Regions from separate parts of the Paenibacillus wynnii genome, predicted to be linked through region 3. Evidence: riboswitches for the same ligand, from Rfam matches in the RefSeq annotation. Region 3 holds a riboswitch; each other region holds the start of a gene.

Region 1 (4,849 bases), on a different contig from region 3:
AGCATGCGAATCCCAAAAAAGCGATAGATGGCTTCCTCGGATAGACCGGCAAGCCAAGCTACAATCGGGAGAAGCCAAGCGTATCTCATATTATAGGGAGACTGGGAAGCATCTGTAGTGGACCAGTTGTTCAGTGTGTACGATAAAATAATAAACATGATCGTCTGCACACCGAGCAGAACGAAGGCCCAGATATAACCGGCGCGGATGCTGTCGAGTACATATTGTCCGTATCCCGGTTCTTTGGCGCGGGGCCATGGATTAAGTCCTTCCTCCTGACGCCATAGTCCGTTGCCGCCGACTAGAGAGAAGTACAGGAGTGAAGACATCAACAAGCTGTAAAGCGCGTAGACCACAAACATAATAATGGCGGATACCCGGGCTTCAGTGCTTTGATCAGAGGTTACGGGAAGCATATTATAGGTGCTGACCATCATGATTACAAAATGTACGGAGCTTAGAAATGCACCCCGTGCAAATGAGGTATGTCCTCTTCGTAAAATGCTGTAGATCAAAGCTAAAATGCCGAGAGCCAACGTGGGCAGGCCGTAGCCGAACAGGGTTAGCTTAGTGGCGAGAGAGGTCTGCTTTTCCACATAAGAGGTATGCCAGCTGGGGGCAGAGAAACCGGCCTTATAAGAAGAGACTTCACCCTCTGCGAAGTTGAAGCTATAGCGCAACTGCGACTCTCCCACCTTAACGGAGCTGTCTGTATACACAAGTCCGTAGGCTTTTGAGTTCGGTTCGATCTGCAGCTTAGACGGATTAACTTCCCACTTTTTAAGCCAAGGGCGGGCCAGGTTTTCCTTCTGCTCCAGAGACATTTCAGTATCGTTGCTCTCACTTGAAGCAGCTGTCTTGATTCCATACTTCTGCAAATTTGCAGAAGCTGATTGTGCTTCGCGGTCGAAGGCCACAACCTCTCCCGTGTACATATTAAGATCAACGGAAAGGTTCAGATTCAACGTATCTGAAGTAAGGAGTGAAACTTGAAACACATCAAAGGGATAACGCCGATCCAGTTTGTTCTTGGTGTAGTCCTCCAGAAGTTTCTCACGGGACATATAGCCGTAAAAGGAAGAGTCTGATTGATAAGTGACAGTCCACTCATCATTTGCAGCCGCTGTATAGCCCAACTGCTCTGCTGCAAACAAAGCAGCTTTTTCACGGGCTTCCACCTTACTGATCGCTGTGGTATTTTCCTCTGAGGAGCTTGCGAGCAAGGACGGGAGTACCTGAAACATAATAAAAATAATAAGACCGATGATGCCCGAGAAGATAAGCCCTTTAGTGAGAGCTCTCTGCTGAAGGGGCTGGCCGACGGAATTCATGAAACGCCTCCTTGTGATAAACTGACAACACTATGTTCCATTATAGTAGTAATGCTTCCATAGTTCCAAAAATAGTTGTATTATCCTTTTACGTGGAACAAGCTGTTGTTATGCTTATTTTTAAATGTGCGAACGAAAAAAATCATGAAAAAACGATGTAATTGCAGGAAACTAACGGAAAAGGCATGAGAAAAGGTGTTCTATCTATCTCCTTCTCTCTAAAAGTCTTATTTTAACTATTTATACTTCAATATTGTCTTTGTGAAGTCCGAGCAGAACGTTTATAATTTGTATGCAATTGTATAGTAGCCGAATTTCTGGGTGAAAACGGGGGAACCATAGGAAGTGATAAGAAGGTGAGTGAACGCCGCATGTTTGTTGGCTTTACTTCATCGGGGGTGAATTTCGTTCAAGGAACGAATAGGGCAGCCTGCAGCAGTCCGAATCCGTCAGCTAACCTCGTAGGCTTATTTTCTGCAGGGACCTAGCTAAAGCATTGGGGGTTCCAGTGCTTTTTTTGTTGGTTTTTTTTATATATAAATAAATATAACTTATTGTGAAGAGGTGAGGGATTTTGGTTTCGCCGTTATCTAAAATATCTAAATTCAGCTTCCTAAAGCTCTCCCCGCCAAAGATTCTGGTGTTCGGCTTTGCTGCTATTATTCTGATTGGATCATTGTTATTAATGCTCCCTATCTCAAATACAACAGGGCATTCTCTGAAATTTATTGACGCGGTGTTTACAGCGACTTCTGCTACCTGTGTTACGGGGCTGGTAGTGAGGGATACAGGAACGTTTTTTACCACTTTTGGACAAACGGTAATTATGTTTCTTATCCAGATCGGTGGTTTAGGCTTCATGACCATGGCCACACTATTCGCCTTGGTACTAAGACGTAAAATATCTCTGCGTGACAGACTTATACTTCAGGAAGCGATGAACCAGAATTCTATGGAGGGCATTGTACGACTGATCCGCAGAGTATTAATTTACTCTCTGGTCATTGAAGGGACTGCCGCCGTCTTACTATCTATACGTTGGGCTTTTGATATGCCTTTGGGAAGAGCGATTTACTTTGGTATATTTCATGCCGTCTCACTGTTCAACAACGCTGGTTTTGATCTGTTTGGTGAATATCGAAGCCTGACAGGATATGTAAGTGATCCCCTAGTTAATATAGTCATGATGGTTCTGATTATCATGGGGGGGATTGGATTTATCGTTATGGCAGACCTGGTGGAATACAAAAAAACACGAAGGCTGTCCTTGCACAGTAAGGTCGTACTGTTTATGACAGCGGTACTCATTCTCGTAGGTGCACTGGTTATATTCGTATTTGAGTTTACAAACCAACGTACACTGGGCCCCTTGAACTTTGGCGGTAAGGTACTAGCGTCTTTCTTCCAATCCGTCACGCCTCGTACAGCTGGCGCCAATACGGTGGATATCGCCGGACTGCGTCAAGCGTCACAGTTTTTTATGGTCATTCTCATGTTTATTGGTGCCTCTCCGGGCTCAACAGGTGGCGGTATCAAAACGACAACCTTTACAATTATGATTGCTGCGGTTATTTCTATGCTGCGGGGACGAGAAGATATCGTAATGTTCCGTTATCGGCTGGCGCAAGAGCGTATTTTTAAGGCGCTCACGATTACATTGCTTGCCCTGCTGCTGGTCATCTCCGTGTCGATGGTACTCTCCACCACAGAAGACCATAACTTTTTGATGATCCTATTTGAGACCACATCAGCCTTCGCAACGGTAGGGCTAAGTATGGGGTTGACTCCAGAATTGTCATTCATCGGTAAAATCCTGATCTCACTAACGATGTTTTCCGGGCGACTAGGCATATTGACATTAGCTTACGCAATTGGACGTAAACAAGGTAAACCGCTGTATAAGTATCCAGAAGGTAAAATGATTATTGGATAAGGAGTCAACCGGACATGAAAGCACAGCAATTTGTAGTAATCGGCCTAGGCCGTTTTGGTTCCAGTCTCGCGCTTGAACTTATGAAAATGGGCTACGAGGTGCTGGGAATAGACCATCACGAGGAACGCGTTGATGAAATGAGCGAGCAGTTGACGCATGCTGTGATGGCGGATGCGACAGATGAGGGGATCATGCGATCTCTCGGTGTGCGAAATTTTGATTGCGGAATTGTAGCTATCGGCGACAATATGGAGCGGAGCATCCTGGCGGCTATTTTGTTAAAAGAGCTTGGAATAAAGCAGGTGGTTGCTAAGGCGATTTCGGTACTGCATGGCCGTGCGCTCTCTAAGCTGGGGGTTGACCGGGTTATCTTTCCGGAAAAGGATATGGGAATTCGTGTCGCACATCAACTAGTGACGCCTCATTTGCTTGATTATATTGAAATCTCCAAGGACTATAAAATCGTCGAACTAATTGTACCCGCATGCATGAATGGTAAAAGCTTGTCCGAGCTTAATACACGGGCTAAATACGGCTGCAGTATTATTGCTCTGAATCGCGAAAGTGGAATTATTGTGGCTCCAACCGCGCATGATCATTTGTACAAGGGTGATATTGTAGTTGTTATTGGTTCCAATGACAGTATTGACCGATTTGAGAATGGGGCTATGAATCAGGAATAATCCTATATGCCAAAATGCCAAAACCTCTGACCTTAGAATTTAAAAGGGCCAGAGGTTTTTTTGTGATTTTATAGAGTGAGCCTGAGGTGGAATTATACTTTAACTGAGGCACGTCGGAATAACAGCCAGCCAACAATTCCTAGCAGAGCAATGACGATGAGCATCAGGGGAGTGTCAGAAACGAGAGTAACCATTCCGGGTTCATCTATGAAATCAAGCGAAGGCATAATGTTAGCGAACAAGTTTAGGATAACAATGTATGCAACAACTGACAGAGTTCCTAACGAGGCTCCAAGTCGAGTGAAGCTGGACGAAATGAGAAGAGCAATTAATCCAACCAGAAGCAGACTAACGGTAAACACATACCAATGAGTTAGAAACGGCTTGCCGCTGCTCACCTCCATCTCAAGTGTTGGAAGGACAGACTTTCCAAGCTCGAACAAAAGGCTCTCTACGAGTGCGGCAGATATACAGAACAATACTAATGCCAGCAAAGTAGTAGCATAAAAATTACGGCGTGTAACACTGAAACCGACCATAAGTGGAAAGGTTATGGAGGCAGTAACAATCACGTTGATCACCGTGAAAATCAATATGATGACCCGATTAATGCCGAATAAATTGTTGGCATCACCAGTGTCCATTGAGGGGAAAAAGCGCCACAGCACGACTTGGAGTAAATCTACGAGGATCAGCACACTAAATAAAGTCAGTGCGGCTCTGCGGTAATCCTTCCAGTGAAAACTCATTAAATTACGAAAGTTCATCGATTTCCCTCTCTTTCGTTGTTAGCTGCATCTCTTTGCGTCATATAAACAAACAGCTTCTGAAGTGAAATGGGGGAGAGCTCGACTCCTTTATCCAGCCAATGCTTACGTTCTGAGGGGTCTGAGAGGTCCTCT
Region 2 (4,849 bases), on a different contig from region 3:
AAAGTACCGCTTCGGCCATCCCTCAACCTATGATTTTCAAAAAACGGTTGAAAAGGTGACCGGACAGTCCTGGGAAAGTTACTTCGAGCACTATATCTATAGCGGAGGTGCCCCTGACTTTTCGCTTGATCATATATCAAGCATCCGTAAGGAGCTCCAGAACAAGAATGACTCTTACCTTTATGAATCACAGGTGAAGATACGCAATAAAGGAACTCCATATTCAAATGTAAGTCTGAAATTCACCTTTACTGACGGACATACCATGCAGCGGGTATGGGACGGACAGGGTGCAGAGGCTACTTTTCAGTTACTATACAGCGCCCCTCTTCTGTCAGCTGAAATTGATCCCGAGCATTCCATATTGCTTGAGAATAAACATATTAATAATTTTAGATTGGCCGAGCTTGAACGGGATACCGTTTCCCGGTGGACGCTCACTGCAACAAAACTTATAGAGACTGTGCTTGGAACTCTGTCCTGGTGAGGTGAATGATCTTGAGAGTATCGATAACCCGCGGCTTTCACAGCATGAAAGAGCAGTTTTATATTCTAATTTTGTTGTTCATATATCGGTTACTCTGGGGCTACTCTATGTATGGATTCGTGCGGCATGCTATTGTACCCATTCTGCTGCGTTATCCCAACGAGCAAGCTGGCGGCAGTGGAATGAGCAGACTGCTGTTCTACATCGAGGGTCAATTCAGCCTCAGCAGCGATCCTGACGTACAGCGTTGGCTGTGGATGCTGCTGGCCATAACCATACTAAAGTTGCTGCTGTCGCCCTTTATTCGGGCTGGACTGATCCATGAACTGCATCAGGAGTCCAAAGGTGTGCGTGGTCTTTTCTTCTTCCCCGGCATGAAGCTCTATGGCTTACCTGTTCTGATCTTCAGCCTTGTAGAATGGCTACTGGCTCTTGTGCCTCTATACTGGTTGGCCCCGAGAATATACAAGCTGCTCTTGTCCTCATTTCTGGACTATTCGTTGCTGTTAAAGATCAGCCCTTATCTCTTAGTGTGGCTAATTTATATTTTTATCATCCGGTTGTGCCTGTTATATATGCAATTCGGTTACACCAGTGATACGGGCATGTTCTACTCCCTTATTCTCTGTTTGCGGCATATCATCCCTGCACTAGTCACTGCGGCTATCCTAGGGGCAGGCGGATTGCTCATCCTGCTCTTATGTGGATTGACGGGCATCTTTTGCCCCGGATTACCAGCACTCCTTATTCGGCAGATTTCCCCTCTTCCCTCTACCTTCTTCAAAATGTGGGGTTTGGCGGCCCAGTATCACCTGTGGCAAAGCAAGCTTCCAAGTAATAATTAAGATGACCTATGGGCATATATAAGGAGTCTTCGTTCCTAGAACTAGGAGCCGAGACTCTTTTTTGATTAAATATGAATAGAACGTTTGCAAAACAGTAAATCCTTTGTTACAATGATGCCTGTACTGATAGTAACAAGTTTGTAATCTTTTAAGAAATTTCGTAACTATTCAGTACAAAATTGGAGTACCTGTCGCTGTTGTTATGTTACGATTTAGGTGCACAAAACGCCAAATTCCTGAGCACCAGGAAGTGGGGGAACCATATTTTGGGTGAATTGATCTCCTTACAGAGGGATCATAGGGGGCCTTCCACCGAACCCTTAAGCTAACCTCGCCGGCACTAGGAGGAATACATCTTTGAAAAGTCATAACTTTAAGAAAAAATGCACCGCAGCCGCATTGGGGCTTGTGATGGCATTCACCCTTGGTAGCAGCAGCGCTTTTGCTGACTCCAGAATGGATACAGTCATTGCTAAAACCATAGGAACGACGTATAAATTCGGTGGCACCAGTACAGCCGGCTTTGACTGTTCAGGGTTCACCAAATATGTATTCACTAAAGTAGGTCTTACCTTACCCCGTACTTCAAAAGCTCAATTCAAAGTAGGGACTCCCGTCCCGCGCAACAAGCTCCGTTCCGGTGACTTGATTTTCTTCAACACATTCGGAAAAGGCGTGTCCCATGTTGGTATTTATGTCGGCAATGGAAAATTTGCACAATCTTCTTCATCACGCGGTGTAAATATTAGTTCGCTGAGCCAGTCCTACTGGGCCAACCGCTACGTTGGCGCTAAAAGAGTTATGAGTACTACAGCATATAAAGCTGTTGCTTTTGATTGATCTATCCTAGCTAAATAACTAAATACTTAATCGAACATATAGCCCGGAACATGATTATTGCCGTAATCATTTTCGGGTTTTTCTTTATTTCCTTATTCTACCTTTTACACGTATTGAACGATGCTGAAACGCTTTTTTGGATAAAAAATGAAAAAAAACTTAAAAACTTGTCCATTTAGCGCCGCAACAGGATTTAACAGGCTATATAGCTATCAAATATCTCAATATTTTCACATTAATATGTTATAAGTGATTGCCAACTTGGGCTCTGTTTGTTACAATAATCGCAGTGAGTTTTTAGTAACATTTTTGTAATGAATAGCCCGTCCTTTTTGAACCTTTTGTCATGTGTTTCAGATAAGTTTATCTGCATCATCAGTACGTGCCGAGTTTCCTTAATAAAACAAGGAAAACGGGGGAACCACTTTGGGTGAATTGACCTCCTATTCTAAGAGGGGTCATAGGGGACCTTCAACCGAACCCTTAAGCTAACCTCGTAGGCATTTGGAAGGGGTTTACACTTTTGAAGAAAAAGTTAGCAGCCGCAGTACTTAGCTTTTCCATTATTTTTACCGCAATCGGAGCAGGAAGCGCTTTCGCGGATTCCAAGATGGACAAAGTAATCGATAAAGCTATCGGAACTAAATATGTAGCCGGTGGAGTATCGACAAACGGCTTTGATTGCTCTGGTTTTACCATGTACGTCTTCGACAAGATCGGTATTGATTTGCCACACCAATCTGGTTCTCAGTATCAAATGGGTACTGCAGTTTCCCGTAATGAATTAAGAGCTGGAGATCTTCTATTCTTCAATACCAGTGGAAAAGGCGTTTCACATGTCGGCATTTATGTCGGCGATGGTAAATTTGCACATGCTTCATCTTCACGCGGTGTAACCATTAGTACGCTGAGTGACAGTTACTACGTCAACCGCTACGTTGGCGCCAAACGAATTATGAGCACAAGTGCTTATAAGACCGTTGCAAGTGATGTTCAAGAAGACAATGACGATGTACAATAAGTAATACCGATAAGCTCTACTCCGCGATTTTTGCCGAAATCCTGGAGGGGGCTTATTTTTTTTGTCTTATTTTTTCGCCATACTTATTTTTACCCTTCTCATCAACCGTAAAACATCAAATCGCCCCTTAAATCGTTATTTAATAAATTATTTTTTTGTAAATTTTTTCCTTCAATAAAGTTCTTGAGTCGATTATGGCTCTTTTTGTATATAATTAGATATAGATTACTTCCCTGAAAGGAGGTCTTTGACCTATGATTAGTTCTCCTGTAACCTTCCGTGTGGTTCCGATGGAAATCACACATGCAGAAGAGATCTGCCTTTGGAATTATGAACCCCCCTATAACATTTATGGTTGGCAACGCTGGGATCAAATGCAGGCGCTGGGCATAGAATTCGGAGACCCAGAGATACGAAGTCATCAATATGTATCTGTGTTAAATGATCAGGATGTATTTTGCGGTTTTGCTCAGCTCTTCCCAATGGAAGGTGTTGTCAGGCTAGGCATAGGCATGAACCCTGATTTTTGCGGACATGGACTAGGAAAGCTGTTCGTGGATTCTATAGTTAAGGTAGCGTTGAAACGTTATCCTGAATGGGAAATAGATCTCGAAGTCCTCACTTGGAACCAACGTGCTATCCGAACCTATCGCAAATGCGGTTTTACGATTACGGACACCTATGAACGGCGGACACCCACTGGAGATAAGCCATTTTATTGCATGGTCTATGATAAATAGCACCTTAATTTCCACCTTTTTAAGAATAGGCTCTAAATCCGTTCATTTTTTTGCCACAAGTGCTATGATACCGCTTCACCTTCCGTTATAATATAGGAAATAGCTTACATAGAAGGGACGATTGCGGATGCAAAAATGGATAATGAGCGGTTTATTCTTTGCCGCCTGCGCCTTTGCAGTAATACTGATGTTCACTCTACCAGGTAAAGAACAGGTAGCCGAGCAGAACAATCCTACAATGCCCGTAGTCCAACTGGACTCGGCAAAGGCTGAAGCAACAGCACAAAAGGCCCAATGTATCACTTGTCACGGAGACCAATTACAGGGTGGAGTTGGCCCTAGCTTGCAGAACATAGGCAGCGAGCATGATGCTGAAGAAATTTTTAGCATTGTGGCCAAAGGCAGCGGGCAAATGCCTTCCTTTAAGGAAAAACTTGCGCCGGAAGAAATTGCGAACATCGCGATGTGGCTATCGGAAAAGAAATAAACTAACCATCTGAAATCATACTTTCCTTATCGTCCATACAACAAATACGCCTGTGCAGAGGAGCTTTTCTCCTACATGCACAGGCGTATTGTGTGTTCGGGCTTTTATTTTTGGTCATACGGTTACCTAACGGTTCTTCTCAAAGGCTTCATTAAATTGATGGGCTTCACGAATATCAACAGAAGTAATTCCGCCTTCATTATGGGTTGTAAGCCGAAGGGTTACAGCTTTATAGTCAATCGTAATATGAGGGTGGTGGTTAAATGCCTCTGAGATCGTGGCTACTTCATCCACAAATGCAATTCCCTTCATGAATTCATTGAACATGTATTTACGTACCATCGATTCATTATCCAGCTTCCAACCTTCGATCTTGCCTACCTGTTCAAGCAACTCTTGCCCCGTAAATAACAATTTTTGTTTCCTCCC
Region 3 (4,849 bases):
AATTTTTATTAATAGCTTAAACATACTACTCCCCGTCCAAATCGGACAGAAAGGAATTCCCCCTTGAGCCCAACTAAAAAAAATACTACCCAGGCCCCAAATCTCAGTAAACAAGAGAAGCGGATAGCAGCACAGGCACGACAGAAACAGAAAAACCGTATCTTTATGATAAGCACTATAGCTCTAGTGGTTATTCTTTTTGCAGGCTTGTTTTATCTGGCTTCCAGAGAGAGTGGTTCCAGTAAAACCGCTGAGTTTGATTACAGCAGCATGCCAAGATTGGGTAAAGAAGATGCTCCAATCAAACTTGTTGAGTTTGGAGATTTTAAATGCCCGGCTTGTGCAGATTTCACACGTTTAATCAAACCTCAAATCGTTGAGGACTATGTAGATCAAGGGAAAGCAGCACTCTATTTCGTGAATATGTCTTTCATAGGCCCTGATTCCACAACGGCTTCACTTGCGGCGTTATCCGTTTATCATCAGAATAATGAGGAATTTTGGAAGTTCTACGATGCAATTTATGCTAATCAAGGTGTTGAAGCTGAAGAATGGGCAACCAAGGATTTTCTGGTGAACCTGGCTAAGCAGGAGAAACTATCTATTGATTATGACCTCCTCAGCAAAGATATAGAAAATAAGACCTATGCTGATGAATTGGAGCAGGACAATGACCTGGCCAATGAAAACAAAGTTTCTAAAACCCCTTCATTATTTGTAAATGGAGAGAAGGTTCTTGACCCTTTCAACTATGAAGCAATTAAACAAGTAATAGAGTCGGCTGACAAAGCAGTTGCTAACCCATGAGCCGATTCAAGTTGTTTTGCCGCCGTCATTGCTTGTATTTGGCCTGGATTGTATCGATTGTCGCCGTTGCTGGAAGCTTATACTTAAGTGAGGTTCTAAAATATGAACCTTGTAAGCTATGCTGGTTCCAGCGTATCTTCATGTATCCGCAGTTATTTCTACTGGGAATCGCCACCTATCGTAATGATAAACGCATTATCCCTTATGTGTTGCCCCTAAGCCTAATCGGCGGATCGATTTCTATATATCATTATGCCGAGCAGAAAATTCCGGCCTTAAGTAAGATTATACCGTGCACGATCGGTGTTCCTTGCAACAAGGATTATCTTAATTTTTTGGGCTTCATTACAATTCCACTGCTTGCACTTATCGCTTTCACATTGATATCCATTTTGTTATGGAATGGACGTAATTATAGTGAAGTTGAGAGCGATGTTGAGGATGAACATGAAAGCATTGAAAATTTGAATTAAAACCCGTTACAAAATGATGACAAAACCCTATAAACACACGGGGTGAAGTGATAATAGAAGAGAATGAAAGAGATCAACCTCTAGGACTGCAAATTTGCGGAAATTGGTTACTTTTTCATTCTTTTTTCTTTTTTTTCAATGCTTTACTGTTACCCCTATGTAGACTAATATTAGACCTTGTGAGAAGTTGAATATGCGCTGAATTTTCCGTAGGAAAAACGGGGGAACCAAACTTGACCTACAGGTCAAAAGGGGTGAATCGGCACCGGGTGAAAGCCCTGGTCCGTAGGGCTACCACAGTCCGAATCCGCCAGCTAACCTCGTAAGCAAAAGTGGGATAATGACTATGCCTAAGCATACGGATCATTTCCGAATGCTTATTTTTGTGCCTGCATTTATGAAATCCACTATTGAAAACGGCGCACGGAATCCGATTCAACCCACCAAAGAGAGGAACTGTTTCTAAAATGGTAAGCAAAGTAAAACGACTTTTAATTGGTCGCCCAATGAAATCGAACGAACTCGATCATGAAAAGTTAACCAAGGTGAAAGCACTCGCAGTTCTGTCATCGGATGCCCTATCATCAGTGGCCTATGGAACGGAACAAATCCTAATTGTGCTGGTAGCTGCAGGATTTACGGCTATCTGGTACTCATTGCCGATTGCAATAGCTGTATTGGGTCTACTGGCAATTCTCATATTATCTTACCGGCAGACAATCTTTGCTTATCCCCAAGGCGGCGGTGCTTATATTGTTGCCAAGAAGAATCTGGGTATTCCAACAGGTTTATTAGCAGGCGGTTCCTTGCTGGTGGATTACATTCTGACTGTTGCTGTAAGTGCCTCGGCGGGTACAGATGCGATAACATCGGCGTTCCCGAGCCTTCATAATCATACGGTTCTAATTGCAGTGGTTGTAATTCTGATCTTGACCATACTTAATTTGCGTGGAGTCACGGAGTCTGCATCTTTCATTGCAATACCCGTATATCTGTTTGTTGTTGCTATCTTCGTGTTAATTATCTCTGGAGTAGTTAAGTATGCTGCGGGCGGTATCCATGCGAATGTTCCGGAAATGGGAGCAGTAGTATCCAATGTAAGTCTGTTTCTATTACTTAAAGCGTTCAGTTCTGGTTGTTCGGCCCTAACCGGTGTGGAAGCTGTATCCAATGCGATTCCTAACTTTAAGGCTCCCGCTGAAAAAAATGCGGCGAAGACCCTAGTTCTTATGGGGGTTATCCTTGGAAGCATGTTCACAGGCATAACACTTTTAGCATATTGGTATGGAATTATGCCAAATGAAAAGATGACCGTCATTTCACAAATCGCAGAGTCAACCTTTGGACGTGGGGGTCTTTACTTCTTTATTCAGGGCATTACAGCAGTCATTTTGTTCTTAGCTGCAAATACAGCATACTCTGCGTTCCCGCTGCTCGCATGTATGTTGGCTAAAGACAAATATATGCCTCATGCCTTCATGGTCCGCGGCGACCGTCTAGGGTTCTCAAATGGTATTATATTTCTTGGTGTAATGTCGGCATTGCTTGTTGCTGCGTTTCACGGAAATACAGAAGGTCTAATTCCACTGTATGCCGTGGGTGTATTCATTCCCTTTACCCTTTCACAGCTAGGAATGATGGTTCGTTGGTATAGACTCAAGCCTAAAGGGTGGAAGAGTAAATTTGCTGTAAATACGGTGGGGATGCTTACCACATTAACGATTACCTTAATATTTATTATTACCAAGTTCTCCAGTGTGTGGATGGCATTCATTTTCCTGCCGCTTGTTATGTTCGTTTTCTTCCGTATTTATACTCACTATATGAATACTGCAGATCAGCTTCGTATCCAAATGGATACAGAGAAACCGATAATCAAGGGAAGTACAGTGATTGTCCCGGTTTCTGGTGTGACTCGTGCCGTTCTTCATTCGATTAGCTATGCCAAATCACTGACCGAAAATGTGGTTGCCGTTTATATTGGTTTTGATGAAGAAGAAATTTGCAAGATGGAGCAGAAATGGGCAGAGTGGAATCCGGGAGTGCGTTTGATCGTGCTTCGTTCACGTTATCGCAGTATCTTAAGACCGCTGGTTAAGTTCATTGAAACTGTAGAATGGAAGACTTCATCCACGGATCATATTACGATTCTGATTCCACAGTTCATTACGAAGCATTGGTGGCAGGCGATTCTCCATAATCAGACCAGCATTTTCATCCGAACTTATCTTATGAATCAGAAGGATATTGTTGTCGCAACAGTCCCTTACCACTTGCACAAATAACACTTTCTATTAACAGCAGCCAGTCCTGAAGTTTGGGAATAGGCTGCTGTTTTATTTATATGTTGACACGGATAATGATAATCAATATCATTTAAAGATAAGTACATTACCGAATCTCATGACTGAAATCACAGCGGATCATATATTCCTTATGAATAGTGACAAAGAAGATTATGCAGGTCGGTGTCTACAGATACTAAGACCTGCCTATTTTTGCCTATGCAGAATGTACATAATAGAACTATTTGCGATAAAGAGAATGATTGTTGTTATCATTTGAGTAGGAGAAATACTAATCTTTGGACTTGCAGCTATTATGGTGGGTTTAGCTTACTCTGTCACTGTGGGGGCAGCATCAAGTCATACAGGAGCTTCGCATCCCTCGTACATTGGCAGGAGCTATGGTCAGTGCCTGCTTCGCGGTGGCAGGTGCAATGATGCAAAGGATGAGCACGTAACCCGCTTGCTGACTTCGGTCTTCTAGGGTTGAATGCGGGGGCGGGAGTGGCACCACTCTGGTTAACTTTTGTGTGAGGTTTTGGGATTTGAATCAGATATTATGACTGACCTATACAACATCCGGGGTGTAAAGGTGGATCAGATCTGAACTGAGAACAGGAGGAGAAGAAATGAAGGATGATCTATTGATTCATGAACTGGCAACCCAATTCGACCTACAGCTTTCGGTTCCGGAGGGTACACTATTTTCGTTTGCAGCGGCCGATCTGGTAAAGGAAGAGAAGATGCAGGAGTTCATTGAATGCTATAAACCCTTGATGAAAGCGCTCGATGATACTGCCGTGGCTGCCTATTTCGCCAGCTGGTTTTCAAGTGCAGCTATGGCGCTGCAGTATTCATTATCTGTTTTTAATACGGTTCCGAACATGAGTCTGTCTAATCTTACAATTCACCTTGTACCCGCGAGTGGTTATTGCCGAGTAGTGTATGTTATGAATCAATGGGACACGATTAAAGGGCCAGAAGATAAGGTCGAACGGGATCATTGGCGTCATTTGGTGCTTGCGGACTTTTATAAAAATACAGCATTCCCCCTTATTCGTTGCATATCTGCTCTTAGCGGTCTAGCCGCAAGTCAAATTTGGGGCCAATTTCCTACTAAATTCAATTATTATCTGGAGATTTTGATTAAAGGTCAAGACAATGCCGACACTATTCATCAACTTCAAATGGACTACGAAAGTCTAAAAAATGATTTGTCTCCTGAAATCTTCGGTTTAGCCAAAAATCCGTTTCAGGTACAAGTTCGAAGAATTGAAGATCTAG

The links. Region 3 has a riboswitch for cyclic di-AMP ahead of PWYN_RS20720 (APC family permease). Riboswitches for the same ligand answer to the same signal wherever they lie in the genome.
Region 1: linked by a shared signal. The riboswitch ahead of PWYN_RS00825 (TrkH family potassium uptake protein) and the one ahead of PWYN_RS20720 (APC family permease) in region 3 are both predicted to bind cyclic di-AMP.
Region 2: linked by a shared signal. The riboswitch ahead of PWYN_RS11115 (C40 family peptidase) and the one ahead of PWYN_RS20720 (APC family permease) in region 3 are both predicted to bind cyclic di-AMP.

The regions. Positions count from the first base shown of each region.
Region 1 covers NZ_JQCR01000001.1:142,557-147,405, reverse strand. The annotation lists gene PWYN_RS00830 (CPBP family intramembrane glutamic endopeptidase) at 1-1,331, opposite strand, end outside; cyclic di-AMP (ydaO/yuaA leader) riboswitch at 1,629-1,815, shown strand; gene PWYN_RS00825 (TrkH family potassium uptake protein) at 1,927-3,264, shown strand; gene PWYN_RS00820 (potassium channel family protein) at 3,279-3,947, shown strand; gene PWYN_RS00815 (hypothetical protein) at 4,040-4,714, opposite strand; gene PWYN_RS00810 (ATP-binding cassette domain-containing protein) at 4,711-4,849, opposite strand, start outside.
Region 2 covers NZ_JQCR01000002.1:1,914,710-1,919,558, forward strand. The annotation lists gene PWYN_RS11105 (M1 family metallopeptidase) at 1-487, shown strand, start outside; gene PWYN_RS11110 (hypothetical protein) at 499-1,332, shown strand; cyclic di-AMP (ydaO/yuaA leader) riboswitch at 1,549-1,687, shown strand; gene PWYN_RS11115 (C40 family peptidase) at 1,744-2,172, shown strand; cyclic di-AMP (ydaO/yuaA leader) riboswitch at 2,546-2,690, shown strand; gene PWYN_RS11120 (C40 family peptidase) at 2,696-3,193, shown strand; gene PWYN_RS11125 (GNAT family N-acetyltransferase) at 3,448-3,933, shown strand; gene PWYN_RS11130 (c-type cytochrome) at 4,061-4,420, shown strand; gene PWYN_RS11135 (4a-hydroxytetrahydrobiopterin dehydratase) at 4,547-4,834, opposite strand.
Region 3 covers NZ_JQCR01000003.1:1,159,940-1,164,788, reverse strand. The annotation lists gene PWYN_RS20730 (DsbA family protein) at 64-807, shown strand; gene PWYN_RS20725 (disulfide oxidoreductase) at 804-1,280, shown strand; cyclic di-AMP (ydaO/yuaA leader) riboswitch at 1,467-1,624, shown strand; gene PWYN_RS20720 (APC family permease) at 1,748-3,565, shown strand; partial or broken gene PWYN_RS29380 (iron chelate uptake ABC transporter family permease subunit) at 3,916-4,069, shown strand; gene PWYN_RS20715 ((2Fe-2S)-binding protein) at 4,195-4,849, shown strand, end outside.